Regions from separate parts of the Micromonospora mangrovicola genome, predicted to be linked through region 1. Evidence: riboswitches for the same ligand, from Rfam matches in the RefSeq annotation. Region 1 holds a riboswitch; each other region holds the start of a gene.
The links. A riboswitch is a leader RNA that binds a small molecule or an ion and turns the genes downstream of it on or off. The one in region 1 is predicted to bind cyclic di-AMP.
Positions count from the first base shown of each region.

Region 2: it holds a riboswitch for cyclic di-AMP, as region 1 does, so the genes downstream of both, ACL02O_RS21170 (C40 family peptidase) here and ACL02O_RS07345 (coiled-coil domain-containing protein) in region 1, are expected to answer to the same signal.
Region 3: it holds a riboswitch for cyclic di-AMP, as region 1 does, so the genes downstream of both, ACL02O_RS02055 (coiled-coil domain-containing protein) here and ACL02O_RS07345 (coiled-coil domain-containing protein) in region 1, are expected to answer to the same signal.

Region 1 is NZ_JBJZOG010000011.1:68,876-76,632, reverse strand. It holds gene ACL02O_RS07380 (hypothetical protein) at 1-241, opposite strand, end outside; gene ACL02O_RS07375 (CsbD family protein) at 445-618, opposite strand; gene ACL02O_RS07370 (heavy metal translocating P-type ATPase) at 717-2,972, opposite strand; gene ACL02O_RS07365 (hypothetical protein) at 2,987-3,946, opposite strand; gene ACL02O_RS07360 (heavy-metal-associated domain-containing protein) at 3,982-4,191, opposite strand; gene ACL02O_RS07355 (metal-sensitive transcriptional regulator) at 4,345-4,644, shown strand; gene ACL02O_RS07350 (SHOCT domain-containing protein) at 4,719-5,006, shown strand; cyclic di-AMP (ydaO/yuaA leader) riboswitch at 5,298-5,428, shown strand; gene ACL02O_RS07345 (coiled-coil domain-containing protein) at 5,433-6,449, shown strand; gene ACL02O_RS07340 (carbonic anhydrase) at 6,516-7,199, opposite strand; gene ACL02O_RS07335 (helix-turn-helix transcriptional regulator) at 7,483-7,757, shown strand, end outside.
Region 2 is NZ_JBJZOG010000055.1:21,915-29,671, forward strand. It holds gene ACL02O_RS21160 (NlpC/P60 family protein) at 1-139, shown strand, start outside; gene ACL02O_RS21165 (N-acetylmuramoyl-L-alanine amidase) at 201-2,228, opposite strand; cyclic di-AMP (ydaO/yuaA leader) riboswitch at 2,465-2,600, shown strand; gene ACL02O_RS21170 (C40 family peptidase) at 2,613-3,647, shown strand; gene dcd (dCTP deaminase) at 3,698-4,276, opposite strand; gene ACL02O_RS21180 (pyridoxamine 5'-phosphate oxidase family protein) at 4,355-4,897, shown strand; gene ACL02O_RS21185 (zinc metalloprotease) at 4,969-5,955, opposite strand; tRNA gene ACL02O_RS21190 (tRNA-Gly) at 6,203-6,276, shown strand; gene ACL02O_RS21195 (e9imm peptide) at 6,382-6,651, shown strand; gene ACL02O_RS21200 (hypothetical protein) at 6,654-6,839, opposite strand; gene ACL02O_RS21205 (nucleoside triphosphate pyrophosphohydrolase family protein) at 7,266-7,595, shown strand.
Region 3 is NZ_JBJZOG010000003.1:70,428-78,184, forward strand. It holds gene surE (5'/3'-nucleotidase SurE) at 1-409, opposite strand, end outside; gene ACL02O_RS02040 (1-phosphofructokinase family hexose kinase) at 406-1,386, opposite strand; gene ACL02O_RS02045 (SRPBCC family protein) at 1,520-2,005, shown strand; gene ACL02O_RS02050 (hypothetical protein) at 2,007-2,519, opposite strand; gene ACL02O_RS02055 (coiled-coil domain-containing protein) at 2,627-3,694, opposite strand; cyclic di-AMP (ydaO/yuaA leader) riboswitch at 3,700-3,831, opposite strand; gene ACL02O_RS02060 (cation diffusion facilitator family transporter) at 3,975-4,889, opposite strand; gene ACL02O_RS02065 (HelD family protein) at 4,996-7,113, opposite strand; gene ACL02O_RS02070 (alpha/beta fold hydrolase) at 7,234-7,757, opposite strand, start outside.

The DNA.
Region 1 (7,757 bases):
CCGAGTCGGCGGCGATCTCCTTGCTCTTGGCGATGATCAGCTTGTCCACCGCGGCGCAGACCGCAGCCGTGTTCGCCGCGGTCGGCGGGGACGGTGCGACGGTGGTCGGCGCGGGTTCGGCGGCGGAGACGCTTGGAGCGGCGGTCGGGGCCGCGGCGTCCTCCCCTGGTGACTGGCAGGCCCCGGCGAGCGCTGTCATGGTCACCAGGGCGGCGGCGCGGATCGCGGTGGCGACGGGCATCGGTCTCCCCGTACGGTCGTCGGCCGGTGGCGGCCGGTGGTCTGCCGGGGCTTCCTCGCGGTGCCGCCGCCCGCGCCCCGGACGGATCGGGCGGCGTCGGATCAAGTGTGCCGGGCACGCGGCGTGCACCGCCGGACCCCCGGTCCGCGCGCAGCACGCCGGGCCGGCGAGGTGCCGGCCCGGCGTCGGGTACGAAATGTTGTTCAGCTCTTGAAGGCGTCCTTGACGTTCTCGCCGGCCTGCTTCAGGTTGGCCTCGGCCTGGTCGTTGCGGCCCTCGGCCTCGAGGCGCTCGTTGTCGGTCGCCCGGCCGACGCCCTCCTTGACCTTGCCGGCGGTGTTCTCGGTCGCGTTGCCGATCTTCTCGTCGAAACCCATCGGAACCTCCACAGAGCAGCTGTCCTGACGATGTGGAGGTACCCCGCCGGCCGGCGGCTCAACCCACATGAATCACCCAGAGTGCACCCGGGCGCGGCTCAGCCGACCGGGCGGAAGCTCCGGAGCCGGAGGCTGTTCGCCACCACGAAGACCGAGGAGAAGGCCATCGCGGCCCCGGCGATCATCGGGTTGAGCAGGCCGGCGGCGGCCAACGGCAGGGCGGCGACGTTGTAGGCGAAGGCCCAGAACAGGTTGCCCTTGATGATGCGCAGGGTGCGGCGGGAGAGCCGGATGGCGTCCACCGCCGCCATCAGGTCACCCCGGACCAGGGTCAGGTCGGACGCCTCGATCGCGACGTCGGTGCCGGTGCCCATGGCCAGCCCGAGGTCGGCCTGGGCCAGCGCGGCGGCGTCGTTGATCCCGTCACCGACCATGGCCACCGTCCGGCCGTCGCCCTGCAGCCGGCTTACCACGTCGACCTTGTCGGCGGGCAGCACCTCGGCGACCACCTGGTCGATGCCGACCTCGGCGGCCACCGCCTGCGCGACGGTGGCGTTGTCGCCGGTGAGCAGCACCGGGGTCAGGCCCAGTTCGAGCAGCCGGGCGACGGCCGCCCGGCTGGTCGGCTTGACCACGTCGGCCACCGCGAGGATGCCCCGGGCCTGGCCGTCCCAGCCGGCCAGCACCGCCGTCCGACCGGCGGCCTCCGCGTCGGTCGCCGTTCGCGCGACCTCCTCGGGTACGTCGAGACCGCGCTCCCGCAGCAGCCGGAGCCGCCCGACGACCAGGTCCCGGCCGTCGACCGATCCGGTCACGCCGAGCCCTTCGGCGTTGGCGAAGCCGCTGACGGCCGGCAGCGGGCCGCGCTCGGCGGCGCCGTCGGCGATCGCCCGGGCGATCGGGTGCTCGGACGCGGCCTCCAGCGCGCCGGCCAGCCGGAGCAGTTCGTCGGCGTCCTGGCCGGCGGCGGGGAGCACGTCGACCAGGGTCATCTTCCCGGTGGTGACGGTGCCGGTCTTGTCCAGCACCACCGTGTCCACCTGCCGGGTCGACTCCAGCACCTCCGGGCCCTTGATCAGGATGCCGAGCTGGGCCCCCCGGCCGGTGCCGACCAGGAGCGCGGTCGGCGTGGCCAGGCCGAGGGCGCAGGGGCAGGCGATGATCAGCACGGCCACCGCGGCGGTGAACGCGGCGGTCGTCCCGGCCCCGGTGCCGAGCCACCAGCCCAGTGTGCCGGCGGCCAGGGCGATCACGATGGGCACGAAGACCCCGGAGATCCGGTCGGCGAGCCGCTGCACGGCGGCCTTGCCGGTCTGCGCCTGCTCCACCAGCTTCGCCATCTGGGCGAGCTGGGTGTCCCCGCCGATCCGGGTGGCCCGGACGACCAACCGGCCCCCGGCGTTGACGGTCGCGCCGACCACGGTGTCCCCCGGCCCGACCTCGACCGGCACGGACTCGCCGGTGAGCATGCTGGCATCAACCGCCGAGGTGCCGTCCTCGACCACGCCGTCGGTGGCGACCTTCTCGCCGGGCCGGACCACGAACCGGTCCCCGACGACGAGCTGGTCCACCGGGATCCGGGTCTCCCGGTCGTCGCGCAGCACCGCGACGTCCTTGGCGCCCAGTTCCAGCAGGGCCCGCAGGGCGGCGCCGGCGGTCCGCTTGGATCGGGCCTCGAAGTAGCGGCCGGCGAGGATGAAGACGGTCACCCCTGCCGCCGCCTCGAGGTAGATGTTGCCGGCGCCGTCGGTGCGGGTGATGTCGAAGCGGAACGGGTGGGTCATCCCGGGCATCCCGGCGTCGCCGAGGAAGAGCGCCCAGAGCGACCAGCCGAAGGCGGCGAGCGTGCCGAGCGACACCAGGGTGTCCATGGTGGCGGCACCGTGCCGCAGGTTGATCCAGGCCGCCCGGTGGAACGGCAGGCCACCGTAGGCCACGACCGGGGCGGCGAGCGTCAGTGACAGCCACTGCCAGTAGTCGAACTGCCAGGCCGGCACCATGGCCAGCAGGATCACCGGGACGGTCAGCACCACCGACACCCACAGCCGGGTACGCAGCGCGCGCAGCTCGTCCACCGGCTCGGCGGTCGCCTCGGTGGCGGCCTGCGCGGGCGGCGGCGGTACGGCGGCCGTGTAGCCGGTCTTCTCCACCGTGGCGATCAGGTCGTCCGGGGTGACGTCGTCGGCGTACCGGACGGTTGCCTTCTCGGTGGCGTAGTTGACCGTCGCCTCGACGCCGTCCATCCGGTTGAGCTTCTTCTCGATCCGGGCGGCGCAGGACGCGCAGGTCATGCCGCCGATCGCGAGTTCGATCCGGTTCGGCGCGACCGGCAACGCCTTGGCGGTCGAGGTCATCGCGGCACCTCCTGTCAGCTGTGTCCGTGGCCCGGGGTGCCGTGGTCGGCGTCCGGGCCGGGTGCGGTGGTGGTCGGCGCGGCGGGCGGCGGGACGTCGCCCGCCACCACGGTGAACTCCGCGGTGTGCACCGCGTCGCCGTGCCGGAAGTCCAGGTAGAGGCGGTACGTCCCGGTTGAGGGCACCTCGGCGGCGAAGGTGACCGCCGGGCCGGCCGGGGTCCGCCCGTCATCGGGCGTGCCCTCCGGGTGCACGTGCAGGTACGCAAGGTCGCCCTGGCGCAGCGCCACCAGGTGCCCGTACGCCCCGAGATAGGGCTGGAGGTCGGTGACCGGTCGCCCGTCCCGGCTGACGGTCAGGGTGAGCCGGCTGGTGCGGCCGGGCTGTGGGGACCCGGCCAGGGTGACGGTGTAGCCGTCGACGGTGGTGCTGGTGGCGGGTGCCGGCAGCGGCCGGGATTCCAGCGCGCCGGGGACGGTGACGTCCACCCCGAGGGTCAGCGGATCGCCGCCGGCCGGGGTGAAGTCGGCGAAAACCCGCCAGACCCCGGGCCCGGTGAGCGGCGAGGCGACCTGCCAGACGCCGTCGGCGGCCAACTCCGGATGGACGTGCCGGAAACCGGAGAGGTCGCGCCGGGCGACGATCAGATGCATCCGCTTGTCGTGCGCCACGTCGAAGCGGGTGACCGCCCGGCCGTCCGGTCCGGTGATCCGGAAGGCGAACTCGCCGCCCGGGGCGGCCGTCGGTTGCAGGGTGTAGCCGCGGTCGGAGACGAGCAGCCCGCCGGGCAGGTGGCCGGCGGCGTCTCCGCCGGCGTGGCCGGCTTCGGCGGAGTCGTGGCCGGGTCCGGCGGTGTCGTGGCGGCTCTCGGCGGCGGGGGCGACGGGGCCGACCAGGTGGCCGGCCCCGTACGCCGCGCCGAACACCGCCGCGAGGCCGAGTGCAAAGCCGCTCAGCTTCGTCGCCGTGTTCATCGTGGCACCTCGGTTTCCTCGGGTCGGCGGACCCGTCACGCCCCGACGAGGTCGTATCCGGCCTCGTCCACGGCGGCGCGCACGGCGCCCGTGTCCAACGGGCTCTCGCTGGTGACGGTGATCTGGCCGGAGGCCAGGTCCACCTGCACATCGGTGACGCCCGGGAGGGCGCTCACCTCGGTGCTGACCGAGTTGACGCAGTGCCCGCAGGTCATGCCCTGCACCTGGTACGTGGTGGTAACCATCGCTACTCCCCTTCCCGCCGCCCCATCCTATACCCCCCAGGGGTAGCTGGAAGAGAGCCGGCTGCCATTTCGGTCCGATGCCAATACCCCGTGGGGGTATTGCCACTCACCGGACCGTACCATACCCCCGAGGGGTACGCTATCCTCGATCTCATGACCGCACCGTCGACCCCGACCCGGGGCTACACCGCCAGCAAGGACCAACTGCTCGCGCGGCTCCGCCGTATCGAGGGCCAGGTCCGCGGCATCGAGAAGATGGTCGAGGACGACCGCTACTGCATCGACGTGTTGACCCAGATCTCCGCGATCCAGGCAGCCCTGGACAAGGTCGGCCTCGGGCTGCTCGACGGGCACGCCCGGCACTGCATGCACGAGGGCGCCGCCGAGGGGCGCGCCGACGAGATGGCGACCGAGATGATGGCCGCCATCGGCCGGCTGATGAAGCGGGGCTGACCCGGGACTTCCGGCCCGCCCGACCCGGCCCGCCCGACCCGGCCCGGGCGGGCCGCAGCCGTCGTACGTTCGGGGTGGCGACCGGGGCCGGCGCCCTCCTCGCGCCGGACCGGCCGACCCTCGGGTACGGAGAGGAGGGCGGCCAGATGATGTGGGACGGCCCGATGATGGGCTGGATGTGGATCTGGTCCCTGCTGGGGCTGGTGGTGCTGGTAGGGCTGGTGTGGCTGGTGTTCCGGCTCACCGAGCGGGACCGCACCGGGGACCACACCTTGTCGGCCCGGCGCATCCTCGACGAGCGGTACGCCCGCGGCGAGATCGACGAGGAGGAGTACCGCCGCCGTCGCGCCGGCCTCGCCTGAGCGGCCGGCGCCGAGTGCCCGGCGATGTGACCGGCCGGGCCGTGCGCCGGCCCGCTGCCGCGTCGCCACGGTGGTGCCGCCCTGGCGGCCCTCGGCGGGCGGCCCGGGCCGGACGGGACCACGGAGGTCGCATGGTGACACTCCGCAGCGTGACCATCGATCTCAAACGCGACGCCGGTCACGCAGGGCCACGACGAATTGGGGCTTCTGGTCGGCTTCCGGACGTAGATCCCGCCCGGGCTCTCGGGTAACCTCGCTGCCGGTCACCGCCAAAGGCGCGCAGCGGCGCCAGCGGTACCACCGCCCAATCGCCGGCAGGCGAGCCGGGGAACCAGGTACCTGGGGTGAGTCCGCGCGAGCGGTAGGGGCCACTTCCGTCCCGAACCCGACAGCTAACCCGGTCGGCGGTCGACGGAAGGGAAAATTGTGACGGCACCCCTGCGCCGCTGGTTGACACCCGTGGTAGCCGTGTTCGCCGCGTGCGCCATCGTCGTCGGGCCCGCCCCGGCGCCGGCCGCCCCGAGCACCCCCACCCCCTCCGAGCACGAGGAGGACGGTGACCTGCTCATCACCGACGCCATCGCCCAGGCGAACCGGAACTACCTCCAGGCCAAGACCAAGCTGGAGAAGTCCAAGAAGCGCCAGCTCCAGCTCGCCCAGGAGGTGAAGGCGGCGGAGGAGCAGCTCGACGCGCTGAGCCCGCAGATCACCGCGATCGCGGCGCAGTCCTACCGGACCGGCCGGCTCGGCGCGATGACCATGCTGCTGGAGAGCAACTCGCCGGACTCGTTCGTCCACCGGGCTGTCGCGCTGGACGAGCTGAACATGGTGCACGCGCAGAAGCTCGCCGACATCAACGCCGCGAAGACCCGCGCCGAGCAGGCCAAGCTGGCCCTCGACGCCGAGGTTCGCGAGCAGCAGAAGCAGGCCAACGTGATGGCCCGGGAGAAGGCCGAGACGGAGAAGGCGCTGAAGCTGGTCGGCGGCCTCGGCTTCACCGGCGGCCTGGTCTCGGCCACCTCGAAGGTGGCCGCGATCGGCCCCGGCCGCACCGCCGACGGCGACTGGAAGCCCGAGTCGTGCAGCGAGGACGACCCCACCACCTCGGGCTGCGTCACCCCGCGCACCCTGCACGCGTACAAGGAGGTGAAGAAGGCCGGCTTCAACCGGTTCGTGGGCTGCTACCGCTCCGGCGGGCCGTGGGAGCACCCCAAGGGCCGGGCCTGCGACTGGTCGCTGCAGAAGAGCGGCTTCTCCCCCTGGCACAACAACGACATGCGGATGTACGGCAACAACGTCGCCGCATTCCTCATCCGCAACGCCGACCGGCTGGGCATCTACTACGTGATCTGGAACCGGCAGATCTGGTTCCCGGCGACCGGCTGGAAGTCGTACAGCGGACCGTCCAACCACACCGACCACGTGCACATGTCGCTGCTGTAGCTCCGGCACCCCCGACCAGGGCCGTCCCGCGAACGCGGGGCGGCCCTGGTCGCGTTCGGGGTTCGGTCAGCCGGCGAGGGCGGCGGGCGCCTGGTCCGCGGCCCCGGCGGCCGGACCGGGCAGCGCGCCGCTCGGCTTGCGGGCCGGCGCCTCGGCCACCGTCCGCACCTCGCCCGCGCTGAGCCGGTACGACATGCCCACCACCCCGCACCGCCCGGCGGACACCCGCTCGGCGAGCACGGCGGAGCGGGCCAGCATGGCCTCCACGGTCTGCGCGATGTGGATGTCGACGATCCCGTCGACGTCCTCGACGCCCTCCCGCGCGGCCCGCAGCAGGCTGGGGGCGACGGCATCCACCACCGCGCCGAGGTGCCCGGCCGGGGACGTGCCGGTGCTCACCGACTCGCGGGCGGCCTGCACCGCGCCGCAGGAGTCGTGCCCGAGCACCACGACCAGCGGGGTGCCGAGCACGGTGACCGCGTACTCGACGCTGCCGAGCACCTCGGGGCCGACGGTGTGGCCGGCGGTGCGTACCACGAAGAGGTCGCCGAGGCCCCGGTCAAAGATGATCTCGGCGGCGAGCCGGGAGTCGGAGCAGCCGACGATCACCGCGAACGGGTGCTGGCCGTCGGCGACGGCGGCCCGGTGACCGGCATCCTGATTGGGATGGCGTGGGGCGCCGCTGACGAACCGGCGGTTACCGGCGTACAGCTCCGCGAGCGCCTGTTCCGGAATGTTCGGCGGCGTCAATGCAGTGCCCTCCTCGTCATGCCCTGACGGCCCTCGCTGGGCTCGGCGCGACCGGTCACGGCAGTCACCTCGTCCTCGCGCGAAACGACCTGGTCAGCCCGGTCGGCGGCGGAGGCGGCCCCGCCGACCACCGTCACACGCAGCACAAGGCACGTCAAGATTTACCTGATACGCATTTCGTGCGTTGAGCCACACCCGGACCTTGCCCGGCGCTCACCCCCGCGGCCCACCGGCGCGACCCCGGACCGGGCCAGGACCGGCCGACGCCCCAGCGGGCCATACCATGACCATCATGGCGACGACAGCGGGCGGGAACGGGAGCCCCCGGAACTGGACCTTCCTCACCAACCACGGGCACGTGCTGCTGGCCATCGCGCGCAACCCGACGGCGCGGCTGCGGGACGTGGCCGGGGAGGTGGGGGTGACCGAACGAGCCGCCCAGGCGATCGTCGCCGACCTGGAGGCGGGCGGGTACCTCCGGCGCACCCGGGTGGGCCGGCGCAACGAGTACACGATCAACCCGAGCGGCCACTTCCGCCACCCCGCCGAGGCCGACCA
Region 2 (7,757 bases), on a different contig from region 1:
CTTCTTCTACAGCGACCTGCACCATGTCGGGCTCTATCTCGGCAACGGGTTGATGGTGCACGCGCCACGGACCGGCAAACCGGTCCAGGTCGCGAAGGTCGCCTACATGCCGGTCGCCGGGTATCGCCGGGTCTACTGACCCCGATCAGCACGAAGGCCCCCGGTCCACACGGACCGGGGGCCTTCGTCGTCGGGACCGGTCAGGCCGGCGCGCCGACCGCGGCCGGCAGGATCTGCACGTCGTCGAGGTTGACGAACATCACCCGGTGGCCGAACTGGACCTGCACGTACCGGTTCTCGCCCCGGATGACGGTCCAGTCACCCGGCGCCGAACCGTCGAAGGTGACGGCCCGGTAGTACTCGCCCGGCAGGACGCCACCGACCGCGTACCGCTGGCCCGCCGCGAAGGTGTACTGGAGCGGCGCGATGGTCTGGACCGGCACACCGGCCGGGTACGCCTCCCGCTCCGGGTAGGCCCGCCCGTACACCGGAATCGTGGCCCTGCCCGGCTTGGGGGTCACCACGAAGCCCGCCGCCCACTTGGCGGTGGGCGCCGAGGCCGGGTTGTGGAACCACGCCTTCTGCCCGAGGTACCAGATCGCCGTCCAGTCGCCCTGGACGTCCGCGAGGGCGTACGTCTGGCCGGCGGAGGCGCGGGCGCCGTGGTCGGAGATGTACATGGTGTCCGGCGTGCCGTTCGGGCGCAGCCCGAGGTCGTTCACCAGCGGCGCGTCGGGGCTCGGCGCGGTGTGCAGGATGACCGACGAGGAGCCGCGCAGCGGGCAGGGCGCGGCCGGCGGCTTGGGCGTCGGCACGCCCGGCGGCTGCTGGTTGCAGCCCGTGAAGGCCGGCTGGTTGGTGGCGTAGTCCGGGTCGATGGTGACCAGGCCGGTGTGCGGCGTGCCGGTGCCCTGGAACGGCGCCTTCATCAGGTCGAAGTAGTGCGACCAGTCCCAGTACGGACCCGGGTCCCAGTGCATCCCGGCGACGTACCCGGGCAGGATGCCGGGCACGTTGTCGTGGCCGAGGATGTGCTGCCGGTCCAGCGGGATCTGGAAGCGCAGGGCCAGGTGGCGGACCAGCTTGGCCGAGGTCCGGTACATCGCCTCCGTGTACCAGGTGCCGTGGCCGGCGAAGCCCTCGTGCTCGATGCCGATGGACTTGGCGTTGACGTACCAGTTGCCGGCGTGCCAGCCGACGTCCTTGGCCTTGATGTGTTGCGCGACGTAGCCGTCGACCGAGCGCAGCGTGTAGTGCCAGCCCAGGTAGTCGGCCCGCTTGACCAGGTTCACGCTCGGGCCGAAGTAGCCCTCGGTGTCGTGGATGATGATGTACTCGATCTTCTGCTGCGCCGGCCGGTTGCCGAGGTCGTGGTTGCCGTAGTCACCGGGGTTGGCGCTGAGCTGCTCGTACGGGGCGGGGATCCACTCGCAGGCGAGCCGGACCGGGCACTCCAGCCCGTCCGGCCGCTCGGCGCGGCGCAGCCCCAGCTTGTGCAGCCCGGACTCGTCCGGCGTCACCGCGGTCGCGGCCAGGGTCACCCGCTGCCCGTCGTCGGTGGTCCGGCCGGCGCCCTGGCCGATCTGGTCGTACACCTCGTCGGCGAAGGCCGCTGCGGCGTCCTCGGTGTCCGCGCCGGAGTACCGGGCCACCGAGCCGTACCAGGCCGCCGGGTCGCTGCCGGTACCGACCGGCCCGCCCAACCCCTTCTGGTACGACGCGAGCAGCGCCGCGCCGCCCCGGATGTTCGCCACGACGTCGGTGCGCAGCGTCTCCGTTGGGATGCCGGTGAGCGCGGCGGCCGCGTCGACGGTCTGCAGGGACGCCTGGGGCAGCACGTCGCCGGTGGGCGCGGCGGCGACGGCCGGGTCGAGGGTGAGCGGCCGGGACTCGTCGCCCCGGGGGTCCTCGTTCTCGTCCACGTGCGCGGCGGACGGGGTCGAGGCGACCTGTTCTGCGTCGGTGAGGTGCATCGGCCCGTAGCCACCGCTGGTGCTCGGCTGGCCCGGGTGGGTGTCCCAGCGGGACTCCAGGTAGGAGACGCCGAGCAGGACGGCCTGCGGCACGCCGTACTCGTCGGCCGCGGCGGCGTACTGCTGCTGCCGGTCGCTGGCGTTGTTGGTGGGCGGTTCGGCAGCCACCGGGCCGGTGGTACCGAGCGCGGTGGCCGCCGCCACGGCGGCGGCCAGCAGTATCCGTCTGCCCGACGGCGGGGGTGAGAGGTGCATCGAACCTCCAGACAGGGATGGGGGTCACTGCGTTCCCACCCTCACTCCGCACCCGGCTCGCGGTCAATACCTTTCCAGCAGGTAATCGGCTTTGAAGGAAACCTTCACCAATGTCGATCATGACCGCGAATTTACGTACGGAGTGTCACGGCCCCCTGGGTTGCGGATCGATAACAGCGATCTCTACTCTGGTCAATCGTCGGGCCGCCAGTTCACCGTCCAGCCCGGGTGGTGACGGTCGGACACCGCCGAGTCGCCTCCGGGCGAGCCGGGGACCCAGGTAACCGGGGTGAATCCGCAGCCTCTGCGGTAGGGCGGCTCCCTTCCCGCCCGAACCCGTCAGCTAACCCGGTAGGCGGTCGGGAAGAAGGAGTACGGAGCCCGGTGGCACACCATGCCCCGCGGCCGCCGTCGGTCCGGTCGGTCGACCGGCTGCCGGCTGCGCCGCGTTCACGCTGGTCCCGCTTCACCACCGCCCTCGCCGCCCTGGTCGGCACCGCCGTCATCCTGACCGGCGGCGCCACGGCGGCCCACGCCGACCCGTCGGTCGCCGAGATCGAAGCCCAGATCGACAAGGACTGGAACAAGCTCGAACCGGTCATCGAACAGGTCAACGCCACTCGTGAGGACCTCGCCGCCAAGCGCAAGCAGGCCGCGGCGCTGGCCAAGCAGATCGCCCCGCTTGAGGCCCAGGTCGACCGCGCCCTCGGGCAGGTCGGTGGGCTCGCCGCGGACGCGTACAAGGGGGACAACATCTCCACGGTGAACGCGCTGCTGGGCAGCCGCTCCCCGGGCGAGATAGTGGACAGCCTCGAACTGCTCGACCGCTTTGCGCACCGGCAGCAGCAGCAGGTGCAGACCGTGGCCGCGCTGCGCGACCAGCTGGCCGCGAAGAAGAAGCCGCTGGACGAGATGATCGCCAAGCTGGCCCGCACCGAGGCCCAGCTCGCGGCGCAGAAGAAGCAGATCGACGCCGAGATCGCCCGGCTCCAGAAGCTGCGGCTCAAGGTCTACGGCAACGGCGGTGGCGGGCCGCTGCGTCCCGCGCCCTGCCCGGCCGGCTACCCGGGCGGTCCCGGCGGGGTGGCGGCCAAATTCGCCTGCGCCCAGATCGGCAAGATCTACGTCTGGGGCGCCGCCGGCCCGGACCACTACGACTGCTCGGGCCTGACCATGGCCGCCTGGGCCAAGGCTGGCGTCTCACTGCCGCACAACGCCCGGCAGCAGCACGACGTCACCAGGCGGGTGAGCCGCAGCGAGCTGCGCGTAGGCGACCTGGTCTTCTACTACAGCGACCTGCACCACGTCGCGCTGTACGTCGGCGACGGCTGGGTGGTGCACGCCTCGCAGTCCGGCAAGCCGATCACGATGAAACGCGTCGACGACGGCCAGATCAACAGCTACGGCCGCCCGGGCTGACCGGTCCGCAGGGGCTCCCGCGACGCGGGGCCCCTGCGTCGTCGTTCAGCTCAACGGGTCGGCCAGACCCGCCAGTTGCGCCAGGATCGGCTCGGGGTCGGCCCGCGCTGCCCCTGGTAGCGCGACCCGTAGACCGCCGATCCGTACGGGTGCTCGGCCGGCGAGGAGAGCCGGAAGATGCAGAGCTGGCCGATCTTCATGCCCGGCCAGAGCGTGATCGGCAGGTTCGCCACGTTGGACAGCTCCAACGTGACGTGCCCGGAGAAGCCGGGGTCGATGAAGCCCGCCGTCGAGTGGGTGAGCAGCCCGAGCCGGCCCAGGCTGGACTTCCCCTCCAGCCGTCCGGCGAGCTGGTCGCCCAGCGAGATCACCTCGAGGGTCGAGGCGAGCACGAACTCGCCCGGGTGCAGCACGAACGGCTCGCCCTCGGGGACCTCCACCATCGACGTCAGCTCGTCCTGCTGGACCGCCGGGTCGATGTGGGTGTAGAGGTGGTTGTTGAAGACCCGGAAGAGTCGGTCCAGGCGTACGTCGATGCTGGACGGTTGGACCAGCGTGGGCTCGAAGGGCTCCAGCGCGAGCGTGCCCGCCTTGATCTCGGAGACCAGGTCACGGTCGGAGAGCAGCATCGGAACACCATAGCGACCGGTACGGGTGACCTGCGTGTCGGACTACATCTTCGTACACCTGTTCGATAGAATGTCCGCATGGCTTCCTGGTCCGATTTTGCCGCCGACGAGCCCCGACTCGCCGACGAGATCCGCCTTCTCATGCAGCAGTACGGGCCAGGGTTCGGCTACCTCGCCACGGTCCGCGCCGACGGCGGGCCGCGGGTCCACCCGGTCTCCCCCGTCATCACCGACGACGGGCTCTACTGCTTCGTCATCGACTCGCCCAAGCGGCGCGACCTCGAACGCGACGGCCGCTACGCGCTGCACTCGTTCCCGCCCGAGGAGAGCGACGACGAGGCGTACGTGGCCGGCCGGGCCCGGCCGGTGACCGATCCGACGACCCTGGCCCGGCTGGCCGAGCTGGGCCGGGCCGCGCCGCAGGTCGACTGGCGGCTCTTCGAGTTCACCGTCGACGTGGCGATGCTGACCCGGCGTGGGCAGGCGTCCCAGCCCGGCGCCGGTAGGCCGCAGGTGCGGGTCTGGCTCGACCCGCTGGCGAGCGCCCCGCCCCGGCATGCCGTGGCGGCCAAGGGGCGGCGGGGTCGGCACGGCTTCGACACCCGCCGCCCGGCCGCCTGACCCCCGACCAAACCGCCGGTGCCGGCCCCGTCCGAGGACGGAGCCGGCACCGGCGGTTCGGTGCTGGGCGATCAGGGCGCGCGGTAGGCGTTCCACGCGGTGATCATCCGGCTCGCCTGACCAGGGGTGAACTGGTACATGCACGAGTCGTAGGTGTAGTCCATGAAGTTGGTGATCGGGTCCAGGCCGGCAGCGGAGCAGGTGTCCCGACCGGTGGGGCACTGGTACGCCGCGGACGCCTCGGCCGGGGTGTCGTCGACGCCGTCGCCCGAGCCCTTACAGCCACCCTGGAAGGTGTGGTAGAGGTTCAGCCAGTGGCCGATCTCGTGGGTGCCGGTGTCACCCTCGTTGTAGTTGGTCGCGGTGCCGCCCGGCAGCGACTCGCCCAGCGCGACGACGCCGTCCATGCTGTCGAGCTTGCGCTTCGGGAAGGTGGCCCAGCCGAGCAGGTTGTCGCTCAGTTCGCCCAGGTAGATGTTCAGGGTGTTCTTGCCGCCCTCGCGCAGCGCGGTCTTCATCTGCCGCTCGGCCGAGGAGCCGTACACGATCGGGTACCACGACGGGTTGGTGACCCGGTTGATCTTCGTCAGCTGGAAGCTGAAGGCGGTGGGGGCACCGCCGGTCGCGCCGCTGTACGCCTGGTTGAGCACGGTGATCTGGGAGTTGATCATCGAGTCCGGGATGTTGCCGCCGGCGCGGGTGCTGTCCCGCTGGATGACGTGCACGACGACCGGCACGGTGACGGTGGCCAGCGGGGCGGCGGCCTGAGCGCCGCCGCGGAAGGCGGCCCGCTCACGCAGGGCGGCGGCGAGATCGGCCTCGCGCTCGGACACCTGCTTGCCGGTCAGGGCGTTGGGGTCCAGCTTGGTGCTGCCACCCTTGGCGACCCGGGCGTCGGAGTGGACGTCGGTCGGCTCCGCACAGGAGCCACCCGGAGCGGCCGAGAAGGCCGACGCAGCGGGAAGGACGCCCACGGCGGCGGTGCTGAGCAGCAGCGCGAGGGTCGTCGACGCGACACCGGCGGCACGCCGGGTCAGCAGGTTGGGACGCAGTCCCATGGGCCCACCTCTTTCTGCCGGCGCGACCTGGGGGTGTGTCACGCCGAGTCGGAGAACGTGGGGGAGACGTTACATCCCATCGACGAATTTGAGAACGACCATATGTTGCCGTCGTGAAACATCCTGCTGCTCGAACGCCCCGGAGCCGTTTCAAGATCGTTTCTGGGTGGTTGCGCGGTCGGCGAAGCCGCCACGGGGGGTACCTGGATGCACGGAGCTGGTGACCTCAGGTACAGTGGTGCCGCCTGCGGGTGTAGTTCAATGGCAGAACATCAGCTTCCCAAGCTGACAGTGCGGGTTCGATTCCCGTCACCCGCTCCACACGAAGGCCCTGGCCAGGACGCAAGTCCCAGCCAGGGCCTTCGATGTTCCGTAGCCTGCGATCGTTGCCCGTGCCATTGGCGTGCCGTTAGCCTCCGCTGAGGGGTGAGCGACCTGGCAGCGAAGCTGACCCGAGACGAGGCGATCGCCCTTGTCGAGCGAATCATGAGTGTCGACTACGCGGACGACGATGAGTTGGGCGGTTGGCTGGACCAACTTGAGCGAGACCTCGTCTGCCCGGACGGCTACGTCTCCGGCCTGATCTTCTGGACCGACCCCGAGTTGACGGCTGCTGAGGTGGTTGACCGAGCCTTGGCCTATCAGCCGATCCAGATGCGGTCCACGCCATGGACGGCGCCGCCGCCGAGCACATAGCCTCACCCTTCCCCACGCTCCTTAGCCCTTTTACCGGCCTTGTCCTTGGGCTTGCCTTTGCCGGCTGACTTCTTCGACTTCTCCCGGTCCGCGCGTACCGCCTCGTGCAGCGCCTGGGCGATGGCCCGATCCGCCTCAGCGGTGGCGTGCTGGTAGATCAACGCGGCCTGGGATGAGTCGTGGCCCATCCGGGCCATCAGATCGCGGGTGCTCGCTCCGGTCCGCGCGGGCCCGCAAGCGGGCCGCGCCGGCCCGGCCCCGGCCTGCTGGCGACCGCCGGCCGGCATCGGCCGGGCCGGCCAGCCACGCTGGCGGGCTGCAAGAGCTGTTTGCCCCCGGGCAGGGATCGACGACAGAGATGGGGGAAGCCTGTCCGGACGGTGCGGTAGTCGATGGTTGCGCGAGTCGCCATCTCCACCATGAGTTCCAGGCAGAGCCGCTCCGCGGTGGGTGGGACTCACGGCGGAGATGGCAATGAGGCCCCGCCGTGTGGCTGCAGGAGCGGGTGACCGGTCCTGGTGGGGTGTGGTTGTGGAGGATGTCGACCCGGTGGCGGGCCGGGCAGATGGTCGCGGCGTTGTCGGGTGGGAGGGGTTCGACCATACTGGTCCGCCATGGACCTGGACGAGTACCAGCGCGGCGCCCTCCGTACCGCCGCTCCACGTGACAAGAGGAACGAGCTGCTTCACCTGGTGCTCGGGCTGGTCGGCGAATCGGGTGAGATCGCCGAGAAGTTCAAGAAGTGGGTCCGCGACCTGGACAGCGACGAGTCGCGGATCGACCGGGCCGACATCGTCAAGGAACTCGGTGACGTGCTCTGGTACGTGGCCGTGCTCGCCGACTACCTCGACCTGTCGCTGGACGACATCGCGACGGCCAACCTGGCCAAGCTGGCCAGCCGCCAGGGCCGTGGCGTGCTGAGTGGCAGCGGCGACAACCGCTGAGCCAGGGGTTCGGCGGTGCCCACAGCTTGGGCTGTGGATCAGGAACGAGGCTTGTTGTCAGGCTTGGTCACGACGAGGCGCTGGTGCGGTCGAGAGCGTCAACGACGCCCGAAAATGGACCCAGATCGCTATCAGGACGTGGGTGACACCTCCGGCTGGATG
Region 3 (7,757 bases), on a different contig from region 1:
CCAGCGACACGGCCATCGCCCGGCAGCCGTTGGCGGCGGCGGTGAACGCGGCGCCCACCGTGCCCGAGTGCAGCACCGCCCGGCCGGCGTTGGCCCCCCGGTTGATGCCCGAGAGCACCACCGTCGGCGGTGGCCCGAACGCGCCGTGCACCGCGATCAGCGCGATGAAGCCGGGCGAACCGCCGACCCCGTACGCGGGCACCCCGGGCAGCTCCGGCAGCGGGTGGTCACGGACCACGACGTGCCCGTTCTGCTCCACCGCGGTCATCGCGGCGCTGGTGCCGCTCGCCTCCTCCAGCGGCGCGGCCACCACCACGTCCAGCCCCCGGTCCACCGCCGCCTTGGCCAATGCGCCGATGCCCGGTGCGGCGATGCCGTCGTCGTTGGTCACCAGGATCCGTGGCATCATCGCTCGGCCGCCCGCTCGGCCAGCTCGTCCGGGGTGGTCCGCTCCTGCGGCCGGGAGCCCGCCGGCACCAGCCGGACCCGCTCCACCAGCCCCGTGATCGAGTCCAGCCGTCCGGTGCCCAGCCCGTGTCGGGTGACGTTGAGTGCCCCGGCCGCCGCGCCGGTGCGGATCGCGGTGCGCACGTCGCCGCCCCGGGCCACCACCGCGGCCACCCCGGCGGTCATCGAGTCACCCGCGCCGCGCGGGTCGGCCGCCTCCAGCCTCGGCATCTCCACCTCGAAGACCTCCCCGTCGACCAGGGCCAGCGCCGGCCGCTCGGCCCGGCTCACCACCACGGTCTCCGCGCCGGTGGCGTGCAGGTCGTACATGGCCCGGGTGAGCTCCTCCTCGTCGTCGCCCCCGACCCGGCCGTCGGCGATCAGCTCCTCGTGGCTGATCTTGAGGAAGAAGACGCCGCTGGCCAGCACGGCGGCGAGGTGCTCGCCGCGCAGGTCCACCACCACCCGGCTGCCGTTGGCGCCCAGATCGGCGGCGAAGCGCCGGTAGAGGTCGGCCGGGACCAGGTCGGGATGGCTGGGCCCGCTGAGCACGCTGACCGGGGCCCGCAGCCCCTCGCCGAGCGTGAGGTTGTAGAGCTCGTCCAACTCGTGCCGGCTCAGCGGGTGGCCGGTCACGTCGACGATCTCCCGCCGGCTGCCGGCCCGGCGGTCGTGCACGTAACCGCCGCTGCCGCCGGAGTCGCGCACCACCACCCTCAGTTGCACCCCCTCGCTGATCAGCAGCGGTTCGAGCACCTGGCCGATCTCACCGCCGAGGCTGGTGCAGAGCGTCACCGGCACGCCCAGGGAGAGGATCATCCGGGCCTGCCACACCCCCTGCCCGCCGGGGTGAAGGTGCAGTTCGGGGTGGTCGGCCGGCTGGTCGACGGTGACCGTGAGCCGCGGTGTCGGCGCGAACACCATCACGTGCGCGCTCATCCGGCGTACCCGTCCATGCCCGGCCTCCTTGTCGCGCCGTCCCGGCGCGCCGGATTCCCCGCCCGCCCCCGTGTCATGCCGGCACGGTGGGGACCTTCGACCGTTGCCAGGCCGGCCCGGGTACGGGACGATCGTGCGGACCGTCGACGGCGAGGGGGAAGGCTTGCTCAGCAGCGACAGCTTCAGCTACACCGTGCAGGCCCGCTGCCCGCGGGCGGAGGCGTCCGCTCTGCTCAGCGACCTGACCCGGCAGGACGAGCTGCATCCGCTGATCGTCCGGGTCCGTGAACTGCCGCCCCGGCCCGGCGCCCTGGCCAGTTACGCGATCACCGACCGGCTGGAGTTGGGTCCGCTGCACTTTCCGGTCACCTACCAGGCCGACGTGCTGATCGCGAACGACGACGAGGTGGTAACCGTGGCCCGGCAGCAGCCGGCCACCACCGTGCGCAACCACACCCGGCTGCGGGACGAGCCCGACGGTGTGGTGCGGATCGACGTCGAGATCACCCTTTCCGCCCCGGCGCCCCTGTTCGGGTACGCCTTCCGGCAGGCCCGCGCGGCCCACCTCGGCCTGGCCAGCCGGCTCGGCGCGACCCTGGAGCAGGGGCGCGCCGGCTGACTCAGGCCCGCCGCCCGGCCGGCACCGCCTGCCGGGCCGCCGGCGCGGTCGCCCGCCGCAGCCGCCCCCACGGCTTGTAGGTGGACAGCACGGTGGCGACGAGCAGCAGGGTGGTCGAGACGGCCGGCGCGACGACCAGATCGGCCCGCAGGTGCGGGGATGCGTCCGCGCCCAGCGCGCCGAGTTCCCGGACTCGTGGGGTGAGCGCCAGCAGCACCAGGCCCAACATCACCGTGGTGATCGCGAACTTCACCAGCACCCAGCGCCAGCGCAGCAGGCCCCACGGGGTGAGCAGCGCGCTGATTACCCCGATCAGCCAGACCGCCACGCTCAGCGGGGCGAACAGCCAGGTGACCAGCAGCCCGGCGGTCGGGTAGACCACCTCGGGGTCGGCCCCGCGCAGCCCGGCGACGCCCAGGGTGAGCAGCACCAGGTCCGCGCCGAGCCAGCCCAGCGAGGTGACCAGGTGCACGGTGAGCAGGGCCTTGCGCCCGGCGGGGGAGAGTCGGCTCATGCTGCCGATCCTGCGCCGCCGGACGGGTGGCGTCGTGGGGCCGGAGACGACATCCGGTGTACGCCGCCGGACGTACGGTGGCCCGCCGCACGGCGGGCCACGGTACGTCAGTAGACCGACAGGTGGACGTGGTTGGTGTGGTCGCTGGACGGGTCACCGTTGCCGCCGCTGTACGCCTTCCACCCGCTGCTCGGCAGCCAGATCTGCTTGTACCAGATCACGTAGAGCACGGCGAGCGCGTCGGAGTTCCGGATGAAGTACGCCGCCAGGTTGTTGCCGTACGTCTTGTCGCCGCCGGTGGCCACCCCGCCGAAGCCGTCCTTCTGGGCGGCGAAGTCGCAGGCCCGGCCCTTCGGGTGCTCGCCGGATCCGCTGGGCCGGTAGCAGGAGACGTACCGGGTGAACCCGGCGGCCTTGGCCTGCTGGAGGGCGTGCAGCGTGCGTGGGGTGATGCAGCCGTCGGCGGGCGTCGGGTCGTTGACGCTGCACGACTCCGGCGGCCAGGAGCCGTCGGCGTTGCGCGGCGCGGGAGTGGCGGTCGCGGTGGACGTGCCGCGGGTGCCGCTGCTGTCCGTGGTGGCGGCCTTCTTGTTGGCCACCTCCAGCGCGTGCTCGGCCTGCTGCTTGCGCTTGGCCATCACCGCGACCTGCTTGCGCTGTTCCTGGATCTCACCGTTCAGCGCGGTCTGGGTGCGGGTGGCCCGGTCCCGGGTGTCGATCAGATCGCGCAACGCCCGGTCCTCGTGCGCGGCGACCTGCCCCAGCGCGGCGGCCCGGTCGAGGAAGCCCTCCGGGCTGCCGCTGCCGAGCAGCGCCGAGGCGGTGCCGAGCCGTCCGCTCCGGTACGCCACCGCGGCGATCTCGCCGACCTTGTCGTCGCGGGTGCCCAGCTCGGCGTCGATGGTGACGAGTTGGGCGGCGAGCTCCTTCTGCCGCGCCACCGAGCGGTTCAACGCGGTCCGCGCCTCCAGCCAGCCCTTGCTGGCCGCGTCGAGCTGGGCGCGCAGGGCGGGGGTGCCGCCCTCGTCGTCGCCGGGCGCGGCGGCGAGCAGGCCGGTCGGGGAAGCCGCCGAGGCGGGGGAGACCGGCACGGTCGCGACGCCGAGGGTGAGCGTCGCGACGAGCAGGGCCGCCAACCGGGCGGCCGTCCGTCGTACAGGTGCCACTGATGGCATTCACGTTTCCTTCCGTCAACCGCCGACCGGGTTAGCTGACGGGTTCGGGACGGAAGATCCCTACCGCTGGCGCGGATGCACCCCAGGTACGTGGTTCCCCGGCTCGCCGTGCTGCGGCGATTAGGCGACGGCCGCCCCTGGCGCCGGCGGGCGCCGCCCGGCGGAGGCCGCGACCGAGCCTACCGGCGGGCCCTCGACCGGGCCCGGGTGGCGGGGCGGTCAGTCAGGGTTAAAACCGGCATAGCCACACAATAGCCACTTGGATTTAAGATTGTCCTAATTACCACTCGACCGGCCTGCAGGCCCCGGGGGACGCTCCGGGTTCGGTCTGCAACGTGGCGTGATCGATGCCGAAGTCCTCGTGCAGCGCGGCCCGGGCCGCCGCGAGGACCTCGCCGACCTCCGCGCCGGGCGTCATGGTCAGGTGCGCCGAGGCCACCTCCATGCCGGAGGTGAGCGTCCAGACGTGCAGGTCGTGCACCTCGGCGACGCCGGGCACCGCGGCCAGCCGGTCGTGCACCGCGGTCACCTGGAGGTGCTCCGGGGCGGCCTGCACCAGGATGCGCACCGCGGCCCGGCCGAGCCGCCAGGTGCGCGGCAGGATGAACAGCCCGATCGCGACCGCGACCACCGGGTCGGCCCACCACCAGTCGGTGAGCGCGATGACCAGGGCGGCGCCGATCACCCCGAGCGAGCCGAGCAGGTCGCCGAGTACCTCCAGATACGCCCCGCGCAGGTTGATGCTCTCCTGGGCGCCGCTGCGCAGCAGCGCGAACGCGGCGACGTTGGCGAGCAGGCCGAGCACCGCCACGACGAGCATCGGGCCGGCGAGGACCTCCGGTGGCTCGCCGAACCGGCGGACCGCCTCGACCAGCACGTAGACCGCGACCGCGCCGAGCAGCACCGCGTTGGCCAGGGCGGCCAGCACCTCCAGCCGGTAGAGCCCGAAGGTGCGCTGCGGGTCGGTGTCGGCGCGGCGGGTGGCGGTGATCGCGGCCAGGGCCATCCCGATCCCCAGCACGTCGGTGAACATGTGCCCGGCGTCGGAGAGCAGGGCCAGCGAGCCGGTGATGAACGCGGTCGCCGCCTCGACCAGCATCAGGGCGGTGAGCAGTCCGAACGCGGCCCAGAGTCGACCCCGGTGGCGGTGCGCGGCGTTGGCCGCCATCCCGCTGTGGTCATGACCCGCGCCCACGTCCACACCCTCTCGTCCCGCGCCCCGGCCGGGCTCAATCTATGCTCACATCGCTATGTGTGCAAATGAACGCCGGATGTCCCCGGCCCACCCGCACGGGGGACACTCAGCGCACCGGATCGAGGGTGACGAGGCGCTGGGTGGCGCGGGACAGCGCCACGTAGAGGGTCCGCACCCCGGAGCCCGGGTCGGCCCGGATCTCGCTCGGAGCGACCAGCACCACGCCGTCGTACTCCATCCCCTTGGCCTGGAGGCTGGTCACCACCTGGAGCCGGCCGCCACCGAGGTCACCCAGCCAGCCGGCCACCTCGTCGCGGCGCGGCACCGGACTGATCACGCCGACCGTGCCCTCGACCGCGTCCAGCAGAGTGCGGGCCGCCTCCACCGTGGCGTCGGGCAGCCCGGCGGCCGGCACGGTCCGCTCGATCGGAGCCACCCCGGTGGAGCGCACCGCGGTCGGCAGCGCCAGGTCCGGGTAGAGCCGGCGGATCTCCGCCGCCGCCACCGCGAAGATCTCCGCCGAGTTCCGGTAGTTGGTGGTCAGCTCGTACCGGTACCGGCGACGACGTCCCAACGCCTGGTCGCGGGCCCGGGTCAGCTCCTGCGGGTCGCCGGTCCAGGCCGTCTGCGCCGGGTCGCCGACCACCGTCCAGGAGGCCAACCGACCCCGCCGGCCGATCATCCGCCACTGCATCGGCGAGACGTCCTGGGATTCGTCGACCACCACGTGGGCGTAGTCGCGGTAATCCTCCGGCCGCTCCCGGGCCGCCGCCCGGGCCGCCCGCTGCCGGTCGGCGTACGTGCTCAGCTCACGGACACCCCCGGCGAGCTGGAACGGGTCGCGCCGGGGCTTCGGCCGCCGGACCGGCTTGCCCAGCAGCGCGTCCAGCTCGTCCAGGAGCGCCACGTCAGCGATGGTCAGTCCCTCGGTGTCCAGGCTCCGGTACGCCCCGGCGAGCAGCCGGATCTCCGCCCCGGACAACACGCCGCCGGCGTACCGGCGCAGTCGCTCCGGACGGGCCAGCCAGCCGAGCACGTGCCGGGGGTGCAGCCGGGGCCACCACGCCTTCAGGAACTCCCGGAACTCCGGCCGCTCGATGATCTCGTCCTCGAACGCGGGCTGCTCCGGCAGCCGGCCCACCCGCAGGGTGCGGGCCTGCGCGTACAGGGCGGCGAGCACGGCGTCGAAGCCGACCCGGCGCACCTCGTTGCGCCGCGCCCCGCGGGGCAGCGCCCGGTCCCGGATCGCGTCCAGCTCGGCCCGCTCCAGCCGGAGCAGCTCGCCCCGGTAGAGCAGGCGCAGTTCGGTGGGGGCGCCCGGCACCGCGTCCCGGACCGCGCGCTCCAGCACCCGGCGCATCCGCAGCGAGCCCTTCACCGCCGCCACCTCGGGCGGGTCGGTACGCGTCGCCGACATCCCGGGGAACAGCGAGCCGAGCGAGTGCAGGGTGGCGGTCTCCTCGCCGAGCGAGGGGAGCACCGAGGCAATGTACTCGACGAACACCCCGGACGGGCCGACCACCAGGATGCCGCCGCCGGCGTACCGGGCCCGGTCCGAGTAGAGCAGGTACGCCGCGCGGTGCAGGGCCACCGCCGTCTTGCCGGTGCCCGGGCCGCCGGAGACGATCGTGACGCCGTTGCCGGGGGAACGGATCGCCTCGTCCTGTTCCCGCTGGATGGTGGCGACGATGTCCCGCATGCCCCGCCCGGTGGCCCGGGACAGGGTGGCCAGCAGCGCGCCGTCGCCGACCACCGCCAGGTCCGGCGGCGCGGACTCCGGGTCGAGCAGGTCGTCCTCGATCCGGGTGACCTTCTCCGCCGACGACTGGATGGTGCGGCGGCGTACCACGCCCATCGGCTCGGCCGGGGTGGCCTGGTAGAAGGCGGCGGCGGCCGGCGCCCGCCAGTCCACCACCAGCGTCTCGGCCTGCTCGCCGCGCACCCCGAGCCGGCCCACGTGCAGGACCTGTCCGGTACGCAGGTCGAGCCGGCCGAAGACCAGCCCCTCGTGCTCGGCGTCCAGCACGTGCCGACGCTGCGCCGCGTGGAAGACCATCGCGTCCCGCTCCACCAGCGCGCCGAAGTTGCCGACCCGGGCCAGCCGGTAGCCCTCCCGCTCGGCCTCGGCAGCCGCGCGACGGAGCTCCGCGAGCCGGGCGTACACCCGGTCGAGATGCCGTTGTTCGACGGCGATCTCCCGTTCCAGGGTGGTCTGGTCGCTCAACGCGGGGGCTCCTGATGGTCACGTGGCGGGTACGGGCGGCTGAATGAGGGTACGGGCCCGGCGTTCCGGCCCGTGTCGGGGCCATGCCGGTGCCCGGTCTCCGCCCGCGCCGGTTGCCCGTTATCCGGCCGTTCCCACCCCGGCTCCGGCCGCTCCCGCCGCCGGCCGGTCATCCACGTCGTCGGGCCGCCGGGCGACCGTCCGCCGGCAGGTCGCCGGTGCCCGCACCGCGCGGGCCGGGGCCGCCGGCCGGGCCAGCGCCCGGTCGAGCACCGCGGCGAGGGCCGCATTCACCTCGTCCGGGCGCTCCATCATCAGCATGTGCCCGGCCCCGGGGCAGACGGTCAGCTCGGTGCTGGACAGCGTCGCGGCGATCGACTCGGCGCAGGGCGGCGGGGTGAGCCGGTCCCGGTCGCCGACCAGCGCGGCGGCCGGCAACTCGCCGAGCGCGGCCAGGGTGTCCAGCCGGTGCTGGGCGCCGATCGAGGCGCGGAACCCGCCGATCGAGCGGAGCGAGGCGTGCGCCACCGCCGAGGTGACCAGGCGGATGTCGAACGGGTCGCAGCGGTCGCCGAACAGCATCCAGCGGATGCTGGGCCGCAACGCGCGCAGCAGGGCGCGCGGGGGCCGCCAGGAGCCGCATC